One region of the Bacteroides caecimuris genome, then DNA from elsewhere that is predicted to be linked to it. Evidence: riboswitches for the same ligand, from Rfam matches in the RefSeq annotation. Region 1 holds a riboswitch; each other region holds the start of a gene.
The links. Region 1 has a riboswitch for cobalamin ahead of A4V03_RS14015 (TonB-dependent receptor plug domain-containing protein). Riboswitches for the same ligand answer to the same signal wherever they lie in the genome.
Positions count from the first base shown of each region.

Region 2: linked by a shared signal. The riboswitch ahead of A4V03_RS11760 (TonB-dependent receptor plug domain-containing protein) and the one ahead of A4V03_RS14015 (TonB-dependent receptor plug domain-containing protein) in region 1 are both predicted to bind cobalamin.
Region 3: linked by a shared signal. The riboswitch ahead of A4V03_RS13420 (anaerobic ribonucleoside triphosphate reductase) and the one ahead of A4V03_RS14015 (TonB-dependent receptor plug domain-containing protein) in region 1 are both predicted to bind cobalamin.
Region 4: linked by a shared signal. The riboswitch ahead of A4V03_RS08185 (DUF4465 domain-containing protein) and the one ahead of A4V03_RS14015 (TonB-dependent receptor plug domain-containing protein) in region 1 are both predicted to bind cobalamin.

Region 1 covers NZ_CP015401.2:3,224,081-3,228,268, reverse strand. The annotation lists gene A4V03_RS14025 (FecCD family ABC transporter permease) at 1-718, opposite strand, end outside; gene A4V03_RS14020 (ABC transporter substrate-binding protein) at 715-1,848, opposite strand; cobalamin riboswitch at 1,975-2,187, shown strand; gene A4V03_RS14015 (TonB-dependent receptor plug domain-containing protein) at 2,400-4,188, shown strand, end outside.
Region 2 covers NZ_CP015401.2:2,707,721-2,711,908, reverse strand. The annotation lists gene A4V03_RS11760 (TonB-dependent receptor plug domain-containing protein) at 1-1,361, opposite strand, end outside; cobalamin riboswitch at 1,545-1,746, opposite strand; gene A4V03_RS11755 (DUF5106 domain-containing protein) at 1,835-2,779, opposite strand; gene A4V03_RS11750 (hypothetical protein) at 2,938-4,131, shown strand; gene A4V03_RS11745 (DUF3805 domain-containing protein) at 4,184-4,188, shown strand, end outside.
Region 3 covers NZ_CP015401.2:3,076,800-3,080,987, reverse strand. The annotation lists partial or broken gene A4V03_RS13430 (efflux RND transporter permease subunit) at 1-454, shown strand, start outside; cobalamin riboswitch at 1,125-1,313, shown strand; gene A4V03_RS13420 (anaerobic ribonucleoside triphosphate reductase) at 1,346-3,739, shown strand; gene nrdG (anaerobic ribonucleoside-triphosphate reductase activating protein) at 3,742-4,188, shown strand, end outside.
Region 4 covers NZ_CP015401.2:1,913,764-1,917,951, reverse strand. The annotation lists gene A4V03_RS08190 (PKD-like domain-containing protein) at 1-979, opposite strand, end outside; gene A4V03_RS08185 (DUF4465 domain-containing protein) at 981-1,949, opposite strand; cobalamin riboswitch at 2,107-2,298, opposite strand; partial or broken gene A4V03_RS08180 (hypothetical protein) at 2,814-3,295, shown strand; gene A4V03_RS08175 (hypothetical protein) at 3,722-4,188, shown strand, end outside; gene A4V03_RS08170 (hypothetical protein) at 4,186-4,188, shown strand, end outside.

The DNA of each region.
Region 1 (4,188 bases):
TGTTCATTCCCATAGTGCGTGCATAATTTTCACCAAGCAACAACAGATTCAGTGATTTGATACAGGCGATGGATAGCAGCAACCCTATGCATATTACTGGTATCATAATCGTTAATTGCCCTGTCGTGATGTGACTAAGCGAGCCCAAAGACCAGAGTGTGAACATTTTCAGTTGTTCTGCAGAACTTAGGTATTGTAATATCTGGATGATAGCTCCTGCCACGTAACCTATCATGACTCCCATAATCAGTACACCTAATATATTCTTTACTTTGCGACTGATGATGGCTACTCCCAGTAGTATGGCGGAAGTCCCTATCCACCCCGAACCTACAATACCGATTGATTGCAGAAAGGGAAAATCTGTCCAACCGAGAAGCGGGGCGCCTAGTATAAACAATGCTACTCCAAGACCTGCCCCGGAGCTTACTCCCAACAGGTAAGGATCTGCCAGCGGATTCTGGAAAACTGTCTGCATTTGCAGACCGCTTACTGAAAGCGCTACACCTATCAATGCAGCCACTATGACACGGGTAAAGCGGATGGAGAGAATTATATTGCGGGTGGTTTCGTCACATTCCCCCCCGGTGAGTACTGTCCATATCTTTGATATAGGGATGAAAGTATCTCCCGTTGCCATATCTACTAATAGTAATAAAATGGCAACTATTCCTAATGCGATGAATAATAGAGTGGTGTGTCTGCGGGATTGTTTCATTCCAGGTGTCTATAATAATAAGGTGAATCGGAAACGAGCTCCGGATGGAAAATATGAATCAGATCACGCAACACTACATCGGGACGGACAACTGCCGATTCCCAATAATCGTTTCCGCCTGTCGGTGTCAACCGTAAGTTATTATTATAAACAGTCTTTTCGTTCACGGCTTTAGCATCTGCGAATTTGGGGTTCACAGCTTTCAGCTCATCAAGCGTAGTCGCCGAACCGACATTAATCCAGTAATCGGCTTTTTGTATCAGGCCATAGGCCGTTTCCAGTCCGATAGGGGTTGAACTGTTGGAATTGTTTTCTTTATAAATATACTCTGCACCTGCGTCTGCAACCAACTGTGCCATGTAGCTTTGGGTAGAAGGCATTACCCAACTATCGTTCCACGGAGTGTTGAACATTACGGTAGGGCGCTGGCTGACGGAATCTGTGAGGGCTTTCAGTGCATGATAACGTTGGGGGATTTCCCGGAATATTTCTATTCCCTTTTCCCGTTTGTCTGTCAGTTCGGAAAGAACAATCATCCATTCAGCTTTGCCGAGCGGTGATTCTTCCAAGTATTCTCCCATATATAGATAAGGTATGGAAAGTTCTTTTAACTTGTCCGTTACAGCGGTTTGGGCGTCACCTATGCCATAAAGCAAAACTACGTCGGGTTTTAATCCAATCAACAGTTCGTAGTTCATTTCAGGACCCATATCCTTGATTGAATCTTTGTGGGCAAGGATGTAGGGATTGGCGATATAATCGATACCCGAAACTCCGACGATCCGGCTAATTTCTCCCAATGCGTCAAGCATGGCAATGTAGGAAGAAGACATACATACAATCTGTTTGGCTCCGGCAGGGATAACGGGACCATTGAATCCGGCAGGCGCTTGCTCGCCGTTGCGTGCAACAAAATAGGACATTGTTACATCGTTGGCGCCTTGCCACGGGTTGGTAATCTGTATAAGTGTGCTGGCGGTGTTCTCGGTACCTAGAATTTTAAATCCCGAAGCGTATTCAGGGGTATATACATCTTGGTTGAATGCTTCCAGAGATGTCTTATTACGGGTAATACAGCTTGCCCAAAGGAGCAGGCAAAGTAACGTGATAGTCAGCGCGGGAGATTTCACTTTTATAAGATGTTTAATTAGAAAAAATAATAGTGGATCCTTTCGAACGGCAAAGATAGGACTTAATTATTAGTTTGTTTTTATTTTAGTTGAATTTTTCTTCCGATTTGTATCTATTTGTGTATCTTTGCCCCCAGAAATTTTGGTGTCACTTTTCCGATTCTACGGAACGAGTGGTGAAAAGGGAATCAGGTGTAAATCCTGAACAGACCCGCTGCTGTAAGCTCCGCCAAAAGTTTTTCCTACAATACTCAGATCCACTGTTCCGCTTTGGAGGAATGGGAAGGGCGTTAGGAAAATGGAGTAAGTCAGAAGACCTGCCAAAGTTGAATTCTTGAAACTTTCCGGGATTAGAGTTTGAAGAGTGCGGTTTTTTATTCAAAATACATCTTTGATTGGTGATGTGAAGTTTCAGGAAGGAGGAATATCCCCTTTTTGAGTGTCCCTATTATGCGGGGAGAAGCACGTGTATATGTTTGAGTGTATGGAAAATTGCATCCTCGCTGTAACCCTATGAAAGTTTATTATTTTAATTAATAAACAGGAGGATTATGTTCGGGCGGATTTATTTTAGGGTATTGTGGATAGGATGCTTTCTGAGTATGACTTTATTGTTGTCAGCACAAAGCAAACTGGACAGCTTGCATCATCTTAATGAAGTAGTGGTTACTGCCAGAATTAACAAGGAGGTAATTCCGGTGCAATTTTTATCAGGGGATAAGTTGGAGAAACTGGCGGCGCATTCGGTAGCGGACGCTATACGTTATTTTTCCGGAGTACAAATAAAGGATTATGGTGGAATAGGAGGACTGAAGACCGTTAATATCCGAAGTATGGGAACGAATCATGTAGGAGTGTTTTATGACGGCATTGAACTGGGTAATGCGCAGAATGGAGTGGTTGATTTGGGACGTTTCTCTTTGGATAATATGGAAGCTGTCACTTTATATAATGGTCAGAAAAGTGCCATTTTCCAATCAGCGAAAGATTTTGGTTCTGCAGGTTCTATTTATCTACAGTCAAGAATACCTGTTTTTCAGGAGAATAGGGCTTATCATGTGAAAGCGACTTTTAAGACGGGTTCTTTCGGAGTTGTCAATCCCTCTTTGCTTTGGGAACAGAAACTGAGTGAGAATGTGAGTACGTCACTTAGTACTGAATATATGTATACAACCGGAAAGTATAAATTTACTTATGCGGTGGATGGAGGATATGATACAACGGCAGTACGCCGTAATGGGGATGTCAATGCGCTGCGTGCTGAGGGCGGCTTATATGGCAAGATAAAAAGTGGTTATTGGCGTACGAAAGCTTATTTTTATAATTCAGAACGTGGATATCCCGGTGCTGTTGTGCGGAATCGTTTCTCACATGAGGATCGCCAATGGGATACAAATTTCTTTTTCCAGTCTTCTTTCAAAAAAGATTTTGGTGATGTGTACAGTCTGTTGTTGAATGCCAAATACGCATATGATTATCTGCATTATCTGGCGGATCCCCAAAAGGAGGAGGCTACCATGTATGTAAATAATACATATCGCCAACAGGAAGTTTACTTGTCAATGGCTAACAGGGTTACTCTTTTTCCTTTTTGGGATATAAATATTTCAGCAGACTACCAATGGAATAAACTGAACGCTAATTTGACTGATTTCCCTTATCCCCGAAGAAATACGGCGTTGGTAGCGGCAGCTACCTCTTTGCATCTTGAGCGCTTTAAGTTGCAGGCCAGTGTCTTGGGAACTTTTGTAAATGAGAACGTAGCTTCAGATACTACTTCGGCTGGGAATAAGATGGAATTTACTCCTACCGTTATCACTTCTTATAAACCTTTCAAGAATATTGATTTAAATCTGCGTGCTTTTTACAAACGGATATTTCGTATGCCGACTTTGAACGATTTGTATTATACATTTATAGGGAATATAAAGCTGAAACCTGAGTATACTAATCAGTATAACGTAGGATTCACTTATCAGAAATTATCTTCCGGAACCTGGCTGCAAGCACTGAATGTGCAATTGGATGCGTATTATAATGAGGTGGAAAATAAAATAATAGCTACTCCTACCAATAATTTCTTTCGTTGGACAATGATTAATATGGGACTTGTTAAAATAAAAGGAGTGGATGTCGTTTTGCAAGGACTTTGGAAGTTTGGTAACGATTGGGTATTTGACAGTCGGTTATCATATACGTATCAGAAAGCGCAGGATTTTACTGATAAATCGGATAAAGATACGTATGGGGGGCAAATATCGTATATCCCTTGGCATAGTGGATCGGCTATATTAAATGCGGGATATAAATCATGGGAATTGAATTATAGCTTTGTATATA
Region 2 (4,188 bases), 520 kb from region 1:
CGGAAAATGTCTTTATAGAAGAAGCGGACACGGAATTCTTCATGCCGGAAAGGTTTGAAAGCGGCACTTACATAAGGGGTTAGCTTACGGTGATTGCCGGCACTACCGCCTTTTTTCACATCTTCATTGATAACGGTTGCCAATGCGGATGCGGAGATTGTTAACCAGTCATTTACGTATTTTCCGGCGAATGCTGTTAGCCATGAGTAACGCGTGGGGTGTACAAAGTTGGCGAGATCGGCGTTCATGGTGTTGATGCTTCCGTCTGTGGAAAGTGAGAAAGAGAGGTTGCTCAACAGTCTGTATAATACAGAAGCGGAAAGATAATATTCCTGCTGGTAATAGCTGTTTTCCGTTTTCTTAAAAGAGTTCTTGGTATCGGGGTCCAGATAACGTTGATAGCTCCAATTCCACTTGGCAGAGGTTTGGAACACCCATTGCTGGCTGAATTCTTTCTTGTATTGACTTTGTATGAATGTATTTTTATCCCACAAGTGTTGTGTGGAATGGTCGTTATAGAAGGTTGTAGCTTTGGGTAGTCCCCGGGAGGACTGAAAGTAGTAGCCTTTCAATCGCCATTGTTCTTTATCGGAGAAGTTGCCGTAAAGTCCGGCTTCGGCACGGAATGTCTGTACGTCTGTATTCTTTCGTTTTTCACGTGAGGACAGGTCTTCTGCCGCATTTCCATAATGTAATGTGTACGGATAATGTCCGTCGGAGGACATCCATTCGCCATTGGCTGACATGCTCCATGTTTTATTGAATTGTTGTTCCAGTAGCAGGGAGGGATTGATTAATCCCCAGGAGCCGGTTTTGAAAGCTCCGGCTATGTTGGTCTTTTTGCCTTTGGTGAATAGCGGCGTGAGTGTCTGTATATTCAATATGCCTGCTGACGCGAAGAAGCGGGCAGGTTGGAAGATGTTATCGCTTTGTCCGTTGTTTAGAGAAAGGCGGTCTACGTTGTCGAGCGAGAAACGCCCGATATCTATTTGTCCGGTTTGGCAGTCGGTTAGGGTGATTCCGTCATAGCCGATGGCGGTATGTTGGGCTCCCAGGCTTCGTATGGATACTGTTTTCAGTCCGCCGATACCTCCGTAATCTTTTACGGTCACTCCGGCAAAGTGTTTCACCGCGTCGGAAACTTGCAGGGCGTGCAGGTTTTTCAGGGCATCTTTGGAGAAGACTTGCAGGGGAGCGGTTGAGCGTATTTCGCGGGTCTGGTAGATATCTGATACTGTTATTTCGGGAATAGAATATGTATGTGTCGTATCTACCTTTTGCTGTTGTGCAAAAAGTGATATAGATAAGAGTTGGCAGCTAAATACTGCAAAGATCACTTTATTAAATGTTCTTTTTTTCATTTATTTCTTTTTCAGTCTGTTGTTGGTTAAAAGTGTCCGGGCGAAATCCCTTCGACCGGACACGCATAAATAAACTTGGCAGAGTTTATCCGTTTTAACACACTTTCTCTGAATCAGAGTGATGAATGAAATGATAGACGACTTGTCCGGTTCATTAGACTCAACGCTTTTTCCTCGAAAGCAGTGAAACTTATTTGCATGGCAGGTCTTCTGACTTGTTCCTGTTACAAACGCCTTCCCGGATTGGTTTCCAGTGGCAATGAGTGAATTGCTTGTAACTTGGTATGGAACTTACAGCAGCGGGACTGTTCAGGACTTGCACCTGATTCCCTTTTAATTGCTTCCCCCGCATGGGAGTCGCAAACCAATGCGCGGCAAAGATAGGGAGTTTATTTGTTTTTTCCAAAGGGATGTTCTTTTTCTTTCGTCTTGATACGAAAGAGAAAGAACCAAAAAGAAAGGATCAAGGCTGCTTATTGTTCGCTTTTTATTAACAGGTATTCTTCAACGGCTTGTGTGGTGGCGTCTTTTAGGAGTACAGTCTTTTCCTTGTTGAGAAGGTAGAGGGTGGGGATTGCCTTCAAGTCATATAGTTGTTGCTCTTTGATGGCGAATTTCTTGTCGTATCCGTTGATCCATTCTTGGGGGAATTCATTTAGGTGTTTTCTCCATTCGTCCAGCTCTTCGTCGGGATAGATGGAGAGGACTGTAAGTCTCTTTTGCTCCAGAAGTTGATTGATGATAGGGGCATTTCTCAGGGCGTCTATCGTTTCTGTACAGGCATGACAGCCGGGGTTGTTAATGAATAGGAGGATGTACTCTGCTTGCAGTTGGTAGAGGGAACCTTGTGCGCCGGAGGCTAATGTGTAGTTGAAGTTCAGGGCTTTGGTGCCGATACGGTTTTTCTGGGCTAATTCCCGGCGGGCTTTGGGACGTACTTTCTCTATTTCTTCTAACAGAGGGGAATCCAACATGGCGTCTAATACGGGAATGTAGAATTCTTCGTTACGCATGGGGGAGTTAGGGTCATATAGATATTTATCTGCCAGGTCGGTGATGTAGGTGAATACTTTTTTGTCTACGTTTGTTCGCTCGATTGTTTTCCGCATGGCTTCTTGTGCGGTTTCCAAAGGGACGTGGTTTAGTATGTCGCAATAGTCTGCCCAGGCTTGTTCGGTCACTTCGGGGTGGTGGATGTAATTGGTGTCGGCGAAATTGACGTTATCCCAATAGTGTTTTACTAGAAAATCTGCTCGTTGTTCGGGAGCTGTCATCATTGCGGGGATGGCAGGCAGGGTGATGGATTTAATAGTGTCCTGTATGGTTTCGTTTGTACTTTGGCTGGAGGCATTCCCGTTTTTGCATGAGCACAACAAGAGGAAGCATAAAACGGGAATAATATTTATGTTCATTTTCATAATTTGTTTTTTTACTTTGAAAGCAAAGGTAATTTCCTTTTTCCTTTATACAAAATAATCCTTTCTTTTTCTACCTTTCTTTAGGAAAAAACGCTCGCTATTTGTTATCTTTGTTAGCGAGATATAATAGAAATGTTTGACTATAGAAACTACAAATAATGATAAAAATTGACTTAAAACGGCATCGGAAGGAAATAATAGGATCGGTTGTGGTACTGTTAATTCTGCTTGGCAGTATGTCTGTGTTTAAATATACTTCATTCAATTCCGGTTTTGAGATTGTAGACGATCTGGGAGGGAATATATTTCCTTCGGCGATTCTGTCTGTTGCCACCACCGATGCACAAGTGATTGTTCCGTCGGATTCAACGTGTTTGGGGAATCCGAAGTCGTGTATTGCCGTTCGGCTGAAATCGAAGACAGCTTATAGTCGTGTGCGGATTGAAGTAGCCGAAACGCCTTTTTTCTCCCGCTCGGTGTCGGAATTTGTATTAAACAAGCCTAGGACGGAATATACGATTTATCCTGATATTATCTGGAATTACGAGGCACTGAAAAATGAGGTGCAGGCAGAGCCGGTAAGCGTAGCTATCACAGTGGAGATGAACGGAAAAGATTTGGGACAACGGGTACGTACTTTTTCAGTGCGTAGTATCAATGAGTGTCTGTTGGGATATGTGGCTAACGGGACTAAATTTCATGATACCGGTATTTTCTTTGCGGCTTATGTCAATGAAGAGAATCCGATGATCGATCAGTTGCTTCGCGAGGCATTGGATACTCGGATTGTTAATCGTTTTCTCGGTTATCAGAGTAAGGCTAAAGGGGCAGTAGACAAGCAGGTATATGCCCTTTGGAATATATTGCAGAAACGTAAATTCCGTTATAGTTCTGTTTCCAATACCAGCCTTTCGAGCAATGTTGTTTTCTCGCAGCGCGTCCGTACGTTTGATGATGCACTGGAATCTTCACAGGTTAATTGTGTGGATGGGAGTGTGTTGTTTGCGTCGTTGCTTCGCGCCATTAATATTGATCCTATCCTGGTACGTACACCGGGGCACATGTTTGTAGGATACTATACGGATAATTCGCACACGGATAAAAACTTCCTGGAGACAACAATGATTGGTGATGTCGATCTGGATGATTTTTTCCCGGATGAACAATTGGACTCTACAATGGTAGGCAAATCGCAGAATGAGATGTCGTTACTGACTTTCGAGAAATCGAAACAATATGCTAATAAGAAGTATAAGGAGAACGAAGAAGGAATCCATTCCGGAAAGTTGAATTATATGTTTTTGGAGATTTCTAAAGAAGTGAGGAGGAAAATACAGCCGATAGGTAAATGATATTCGTTTTTAATTCGTATTTTTGCCCAAGTAATCATTTTAATATAAAAGGATGCA
Region 3 (4,188 bases), 150 kb from region 1:
TGCCCGGATATTCGGACTGGAGAATAATATTTACCTGCAAACGGGTCTGATTATGTTGATCGGTCTGCAGGCAAAAACGGCTATCTTGCTGACGGAATATGCTGCCGAACGCCGTAAGGCCGGTATGGGACTGATTGCTTCTGCTGTCAGCGCAGCCAAAGCCCGTCTGCGCCCGATTCTGATGACGGCTTTGACGATGATTTTCGGTCTGTTCCCGCTGATGATGTCTAGTGGAGTAGGAGCTAACGGTAACCGTTCGTTGGGTACGGGAGTAGTTGGCGGTATGACTATCGGTACGCTGGCACTGCTTTTCATCGTGCCAACCTTATTCATCGCTTTCTAATGGTTGCAGGAACGTCTCCGTCCCATACAGAGTGCCCCTACGCATGATTGGCAGATTGAAGAGGAAATCAAAGTGAGCGAGGGAGAAAAGTCCAGGGCTGGAAAAGAGTAATTCTGATTTTTAGACAGAAGAACATAAGTACAAAAGATAAAGTCGGTGTAGTCATATAATTAATGTAATCATATAATGTTGCTCAACGCGCAACTGTCACAAGTGGCAAACCGTTTTACTGAAATTCAGGGTGTGATTACGTTGTATCAGGTTTTGGGTGGCGGCCGTATGTAGGTATGTATGTGTTTTGCGTCGGATTGCAGGAGATTATTAGTTCCTTTTGGCAGGTTATGAGTTAGATACTTCTGTCTAATAGCGATTGAAGTTATTGCTAGCAGTAAGGTCGGAAACAAAATACTGCAATAATCAGTTATACGACACTCGGGTTTCATGGCACTTGACACCCGGGTGTCATACAATTTAATTCTACTCCTTTTTCGGAAACATTGCGGAAAAGAGAAATTTGATGATAATTTCTAAAAAGCAGAAATATTTCTTTGATTTTGTATAGAACAAAAGAAAATAAATTCCCATTTTTGTAGCTACAATAGGGGATAGACGGTCTGTGAATTGTCTGCTTTTCGGAAAAAGAATAAACGGAATTGGAATATTATCCACGTTAAAATCAGAAAAAAAGTTTTCCGTTTTGGAAAACTTTCTGTATCAGCGAGAAAGAAAAGTTTCCCAAAATTTAATGTTAAAAGCTAACCAAGCTATTATATATTCCCCTATCTTTGCATCCGTTTTCGGAGCTAAAAAGAGGTTTAGTCAATGAGGGAACGCTGTGCAAATCGGCGACAGTACCCGCTGCTGTAATTCTCTAAGAATCCGCACAATAGGCCACTGCATCGATGCCGGTGTGGGAAGGTGTTGCGGGGGAGGGATAAGTCAGAAGACCTGCCGAAGAGATTTTCTATTTTCAATTTATTAATGCTTTCGGGAGTTAAAGTTATGAACTACGCGGAAATTTGTATCATCAAACGCGATGGTAAGAGAGAAGATTTCTCTATCAGTAAGATTAAGAATGCAATTAGTAAAGCATTCAGTGCATGTGGTATTCAGGATGAGCAGCAGTTGATTGCTGACATCACCATGAATGTTATCAGTCAGTTTGCTACCCCCACGATCACCGTAGAAGAGATTCAGGACTTGGTAGAAAAGTCGTTGATGAAAGTGCGGCCGGAGGTGGCGAAGAAATACATCATCTATCGCGAATGGCGGAATACGGAGCGTGATAAGAAAACCCAGATGAAACAGGTGATGGACGGCATTGTGGCTATCGACAAAAATGATGTCAATTTGAGCAACGCCAACATGAGCAGTCACACGCCTGCCGGGCAGATGATGACGTTTGCTTCCGAAGTAACTAAAGATTATACCTATAAATACTTGTTGCCGAAACGTTTTGCCGAAGCGCACCAGTTGGGAGACATTCACATCCACGACCTGGATTATTATCCGACAAAGACGACAACCTGTATCCAATATGATATGGATGACCTCTTTGAACGCGGTTTCCGCACAAAGAACGGTAGCATCCGCACCCCGCAAAGCATCCAAAGCTATGCTACGCTGGCTACCATCATCTTTCAGACCAACCAAAATGAGCAGCATGGCGGACAGGCGATTCCGGCTTTCGACTTCTTCATGGCAAAAGGAGTGGCGAAATCTTTCCGTAAGCATCTGGCATCGTTCATCAACTTCTATGTGGCTATGGAGAACGGAAATCAGGCCGATGAAAAATCCATCCGCACGTTGATTAAAGAATACCTTCCGTCTATCAAGTCCACCGAGGCCGAACGCGAAACATTGCGCATCGCTTTGGTCGCTTTACAGATCATTATAGATAAGGAACACCTTGCACGCATTGTCGAAAAAGCCTACCAGCAGACCCGTAAAGATACGCATCAGGCAATGGAAGGATTCATCCACAACCTGAACACAATGCATTCCCGTGGCGGTAACCAAGTGGTATTCAGTTCCATTAACTACGGAACGGACACTTCTGCCGAAGGCCGTATGGTGATCGAAGAACTGCTGAAAGCTACCATTGAAGGACTCGGCACAAGAGGAGAAGTGCCTGTATTCCCCATCCAGATATTCAAGGTGAAAGACGGTGTTTCTTACTCGGAGAAAGACTTTGAGAAGGCAATGAAAGCGGAGAACATCGAAGAGGCAATGACCGACAGTTACGAGGCTCCCAACTTCGACTTGTTATTGAAGGCTTGCCAGACTACTGCGAAAGCGTTGTTCCCGAACTTCATGTTCCTCGACACACCTTTCAACAAGAACGAGAAATGGAAAGCCGACGATCCGCAGCGTTACATTTACGAATTGGCAACGATGGGTTGCCGTACCCGTGTTTTTGAAAATGTGGCGGGAGAAAAATCTTCTTTAGGACGTGGCAATCTTTCGTTCACTACACTGAATATGCCAAGACTGGCTATCGAAGCCCGTATCAAAGCGGAAAATCTGGTAGAAGATGAACGCAACAAAGATGCCATCGAACAAAAAGCAAAAGAAATTTTCATCGAATCTGTACACCAAATGTCTGCGCTCGTAGCCGATCAGCTTTACGAACGTTATCAGTATCAGCGTACGGCTCTGGCACGTCAGTTCCCGTTCATGATGGGAAATAATGTGTGGAAAGGCGGTGGCGGACTGAATCCGAACGAACAGGTAGGAGACGCCTTGCGCAGCGGTACACTGGGGATCGGATTTATTGGCGGGCATAACGCAATGGTGGCTCTCTACGGACAAGGTCACGGACACAACCAAAAAGCATGGGACACGCTGTATGAAGCGGTGATGGAAATGAATAAAGTGGCAGACGAATATAAAGAGAAATATAATCTGAACTACTCCGTTCTGGCTACTCCTGCCGAAGGACTTTCGGGACGTTTCACGAAAATGGACCGCCGGAAATATGGAAAAATCCCCGGAGTGACAGATCGCGACTATTACGTCAACTCTTTTCACGTAGACGTGAAAGAACCGATCAGCATCGTTGAGAAAATCAAGCGTGAAGCTCCGTTCCATGCTGTTACACGCGGCGGACACATCACGTATGTGGAGCTGGACGGTGAAGCGCAGAAGAATGTGCGTGCCATTGCCAAGATTGTGAAAGTGATGCACGACGAAGGTATTGGATACGGCTCTATCAATCACCCGGTAGACACTTGTCATAACTGTGGTTACAAGGGAGTTATCTTCGATAAATGCCCTGTATGCCAGAGTGAAAGTATTCTCCGTATGCGGCGTATCACCGGTTATCTGACGGGCGATTTAAGTTCTTGGAACTCTGCTAAGCGAGCAGAAGAGAAGGACCGTGTAAAGCATTTGTAGAAGTGAATTTACTAGGAACTTATCCCGAAACGATCGTTGACGGTGAAGGTATCAGGTTTTCTATTTATCTTGCCGGCTGCTCCCATCATTGTCACGGTTGCCACAACCCGGAGAGTTGGAACCCGGACGCAGGAGAAGAACTGACGGAGGAGAAAATACAGTCCATCATCCGTGAAATCAAAGCGAATCCTTTGCTGGACGGCGTTACTTTTTCCGGTGGTGATCCGTTTTTTCATCCGGAAGCGTTCCGGCTTTTACTGAAACGGGTGAAAGAGGAAACAGGGATGAATGTGTGGTGCTACACCGGATACACATACGAAGAAATTAAGGCGCAGCCTCGTTTAAGTGCCGCTCTTGATTATATTGATGTATTGGTGGACGGACGCTTCGAACAGGCTCTTTTCTCTCCATATTTGGAGTTCAGGGGAAGCAGCAATCAGCGGATTTTG
Region 4 (4,188 bases), 1.3 Mb from region 1:
GGGTGAGCACTGCTTTTGTATCTTGATTGTCGTATTTCACAGTAAAGGTAAGCGTGTGTTCTCCGGTTTTAGCGGGTTTGAAACCGTAAACCAAAGAATTGGCTCCCTCAATCGGTTGCCCGTCCAAACTCCATTGATAAGAAGGCTCGGCACTTATTGATACAAAGGGGCGGACAAACAAAGTACGTCCTAATTCTACGTATTTGGTATTATTCTCGGTAAAATATAAAGATGACGGAACTACGATTTCAATCGGAAGTTTATCGACAACCTCAATAGAAACTGTCTTCTTTGATTGTCCGTCTTCATTTGTTACGGTTAAGGTCAGTTCATAAGTTCCCAACTCATCTTGCTTGAATGTATAAGTATTTTCCGTTCCGACTTCGTTTCCGTTAAGAGTCCACAAATAAGTAGCTCCTTCTGCATTTTGAATGTCGGGTGTAAGGATATACTCGCGTCCTGCGACAACTTTAAGCCCTATAGAGGGGGTTACCAATGAAATAACGGGCGGAGCCAATTCATTGACATCCACACGAATTTCTTCCTCTGTGCTGGCATCCCTCGTATCCACACGCAGGGTAACGTAATACGAACCGCATTCGTTGAAAATGTATTTCAATTGAGGCTCGTCGGAAATGATACGACCGTTGCATTTCCATGAATAAACGGCGTAATCGACATTCTGATAGGTCGGCTCAATAACGACCTCTTTTCCTATCTTTACAACGTAGATTCCGTCCTCGCTATCCAACTCAATGACAGGAGGCAATATCACGTCCTGCGATATTTCTTCGTCTTTGTTGCATGCAAATAGAAATATCGTCAAGGAGAATAAAAGCAAATACTTCTTCATTATATTTATAATTTTAATGCTGAAATTCCCTTGAAGAAAGTATTTGATTACAATCTCCATTGGGATATAATAAAAAGGGGCAAATACTTTGCACTTGCCGTTAAAAAGCATTTGCCCCAAATTCATGTTATTCGTTTACGGTTACATCAATATCGTCTATAGCAACGTAAGCAGGAGTGTTCAATCCGTATGCGCTTGAATCGCTTCCTTCGAAATTGATAGCTACAGTACATACGCTGTCACCTAAACCGCTTAAATCCACTTGATTCCATCCGGTACGGATTTTATTGGTCAAACCTGATTCTGCATCTTTACTGGAATCGAAGTTTGCCAAATAGTATTCTACTTCCTTACCTGTAGGTTTACCCGTCGCATCCAACGCAACAAATACCACCTTAAACCATCCTTTTTGTGCCGACAAAGAGCCTTGTGTAAACGAGTTGCCATCCTTCATGACTAAGTAGGTATAAGTCGTATTACAAACCCATACGCTGTTGAATTTACCATATTTCGGTGTACCCTTGACAGGAGTGTTTGTGGTAACGACTCTGTAGCCGGTTGCATCGGTCAGGTAAATCTTCGCACATTTGTCATAGGTTGCTTGTGAATCATTGTATGAATCGCTATAACCGAAAGCTACAGCAAAATTTTTACCGCTATGACCGCCGTTGGGCCAGTACACGCTACATTGGTTTTGATAATCCCCCTGTGTCAGATTATGGAAATTAGAGATGGCAAAACCACCATTCCAAAATTCATATTCCCAAGGCTGTCCGCTTACCCATTCTTGTTCCAAATAGTTAATCGGGAACTGAATGTACGTACCGGTTTGCCCGATTTGAGTGATGTAGCCGGTCGTTACCTGCTTGCCGTTGGCCGTGGCAGAATAGAGATTGTTTCCATACTGGTCAGAAGCCATTACGCTGGAAGGTACGTTATCAAAATCGATAAGCGCATTGGTAGAACTTATCGCGCGGGTTTGAATCGCACTCTCCTCATACGGAGCAAGGAAGTCATCGTCGGATGAACATCCCGTGAACACTGCGGCGGCCATTGCTACAACAGCCATTGCCAAGAATCTAAAATTCTTTTTCATAACTTAATTATTAAAAGTTAAACAAAAAGTTTAAACACACATTCGTTTTTATTGCGACAGATTTGCAACGAATGAGAAATCGGTTATCAAAAAGAATATAGGTGCCTGTGGACGAGCCTCTGTTCATTTTAATCTAATGCCAATTATCCCGTGGTCACTAAATCTATCTCATCAAGCAGGTCTTCTGGCTCATCCCGCTTATCGCGCCTTCCCAGCTTTCACCAGTGGCAAAGAGTGCGATAAACTTTAATAGGACTTACAGCTGCGAGTACAGCTCCGGATTTTCACCGGGATTCCCTTTTAATTCCGTTCGACGCTTCGATTGGAAACTTGACTGGTGCAAAGTTAATGGTTATTTTTTAATCTTGTTTCTTTTTCTGTGATTTTTATTTCAAGAAAGGATTATTTTATGGCGCGAATTGTATTTTCATGTTAATCAAGCATTTATAACAACCACGAATAGTCTTTTCCCCTTATGAATAATAGCGTTTCTCAATTATGGTCTCTTTTCATCTCACGTCGGCAATTCTCTTCGGAGAGATTTTATATGCAAAGGTACAGCGTGCGTCTGGTCGTCAAGTATCGCTTTCACTAACGGTTCCCGGATATTCTTCACGGCAGCCTTCCACAAATCGAAGATTGACTTTCACTCCCCACCTCGTTGCAGGGCATAGTCGGACGAGCCTGACTGTGCTCTTACATTGGGCGGTTGGGTATTCCGTTTCATCCCGTACACTGTTTACTTGCCTTATCCGTCCTTTTCCCGCTGTCAGTCCTGCATAAAAATCATTCCCCGACGAGAAGCCAAAAGAGTTTCAAGAAAAGGAAAAAAAGAAAATATTTGACAATCTAAAATTTACAATTATGCACAGCAGGATTTTTCAAATTTCAACGGAGCCGATAGACAAAGAAAACTATCTGAATGAGGACACACTCCAGCAAGGAGACGGGAGCTTCTATGACTATTGTTCAGAAATAGACGAGGAAGACCGTAAAGAGGATATTGCCAATTTGGTCAATCATGCCTTGCCCAAAGGAATGTTCGAGCTTATATCCGATGACACCATGCGCTATAATGGTGGAATAGAGCAATGGAAAGAGGAGTATGTCGCCAATATCAAAAAAAGAGCGAATGCTCTTACGGCAGATAATATGTTGGAATGGGGTTCGACCTATTATCTCAAACAGGCAGTGGAAAATCCGTTGGATGTCGCCTATCATTTCTATTTGGATGGCGATGGCTGCAGTCTTTTGCCGAACAGTCCTTTACGTTTATGGAGTTTGTTTGTAGGCTTGAACCGGGAACGATACTCTACATCGGAGGAGTTGTTGATTACCACTTCTGATGTTTGTCCGAAACATTGGCAACCACCCGCCTCAAAAGTGGGTGGTTGCTCTCTTTTTTGCACAGGCTCCCCGGTTACTTTTATAAATATGCTCTGCAGAGCTTCCGCCACCGGTTTCACAGCCGGTATATTCCTGTTTTAAGGGTATAATCCCTTCACAGCCCCGACATACGCCGCAGGTCTGTTTTCGTGTGCAAAGGTACGGTGGACGAACATTGCCCAAGTACCGCTATCGCTACCTGAAATAAAATTTGACGACAACTTTCCGTAATCGGAGATGACGGTATTTCATAAAATTTCGTTGCAGGTTCCTTGCTCATCGTTCTTGCATCCCCCCGTTTGTGACGCACATGAAAACAACCCCTTTGGGCGAAGTCAAAAGGCTTCAAGAAAAGGGAAATAAAAAAAACAATAAATCAAAAGACAATGAGCAAGTACGATTTCATCAAGCAAGGCAACCTCCTTTTTTGGCACACTGCCGATAATGATATAGAATGTCGAATTATCTCAACTCCCGAAAAAGTGGATAGTGACAGCATCATCTTAATCTCAACAAGCTCTTCCGAGACAGAGGTTTTGGCATCGGAGTTATTACCTATTGGCTCATCAAGAAGCCACAAAGAGGAGTTTATGCGCTGGAAGAAAGAGCGTGAAGCCGAGGGCATGGAGTTTTTCAGCCGGTTGTCCGAAGTCATGGAAACAGACAGTGATTTGGCTGTAGGCGATATGGTGGCGTTTACAAACGACTACGGGGTGGTATTTGGCCCCAAAGAAGTATTAGCTTTCAGAAAACCTTGGAATGGCTATAGATGCGTATATATCGACAGTGATGCTTATTGGTTTCCAGACCGTCCCGAACAACTCACCATACTCAGCAAAGGAGGTACAGAATG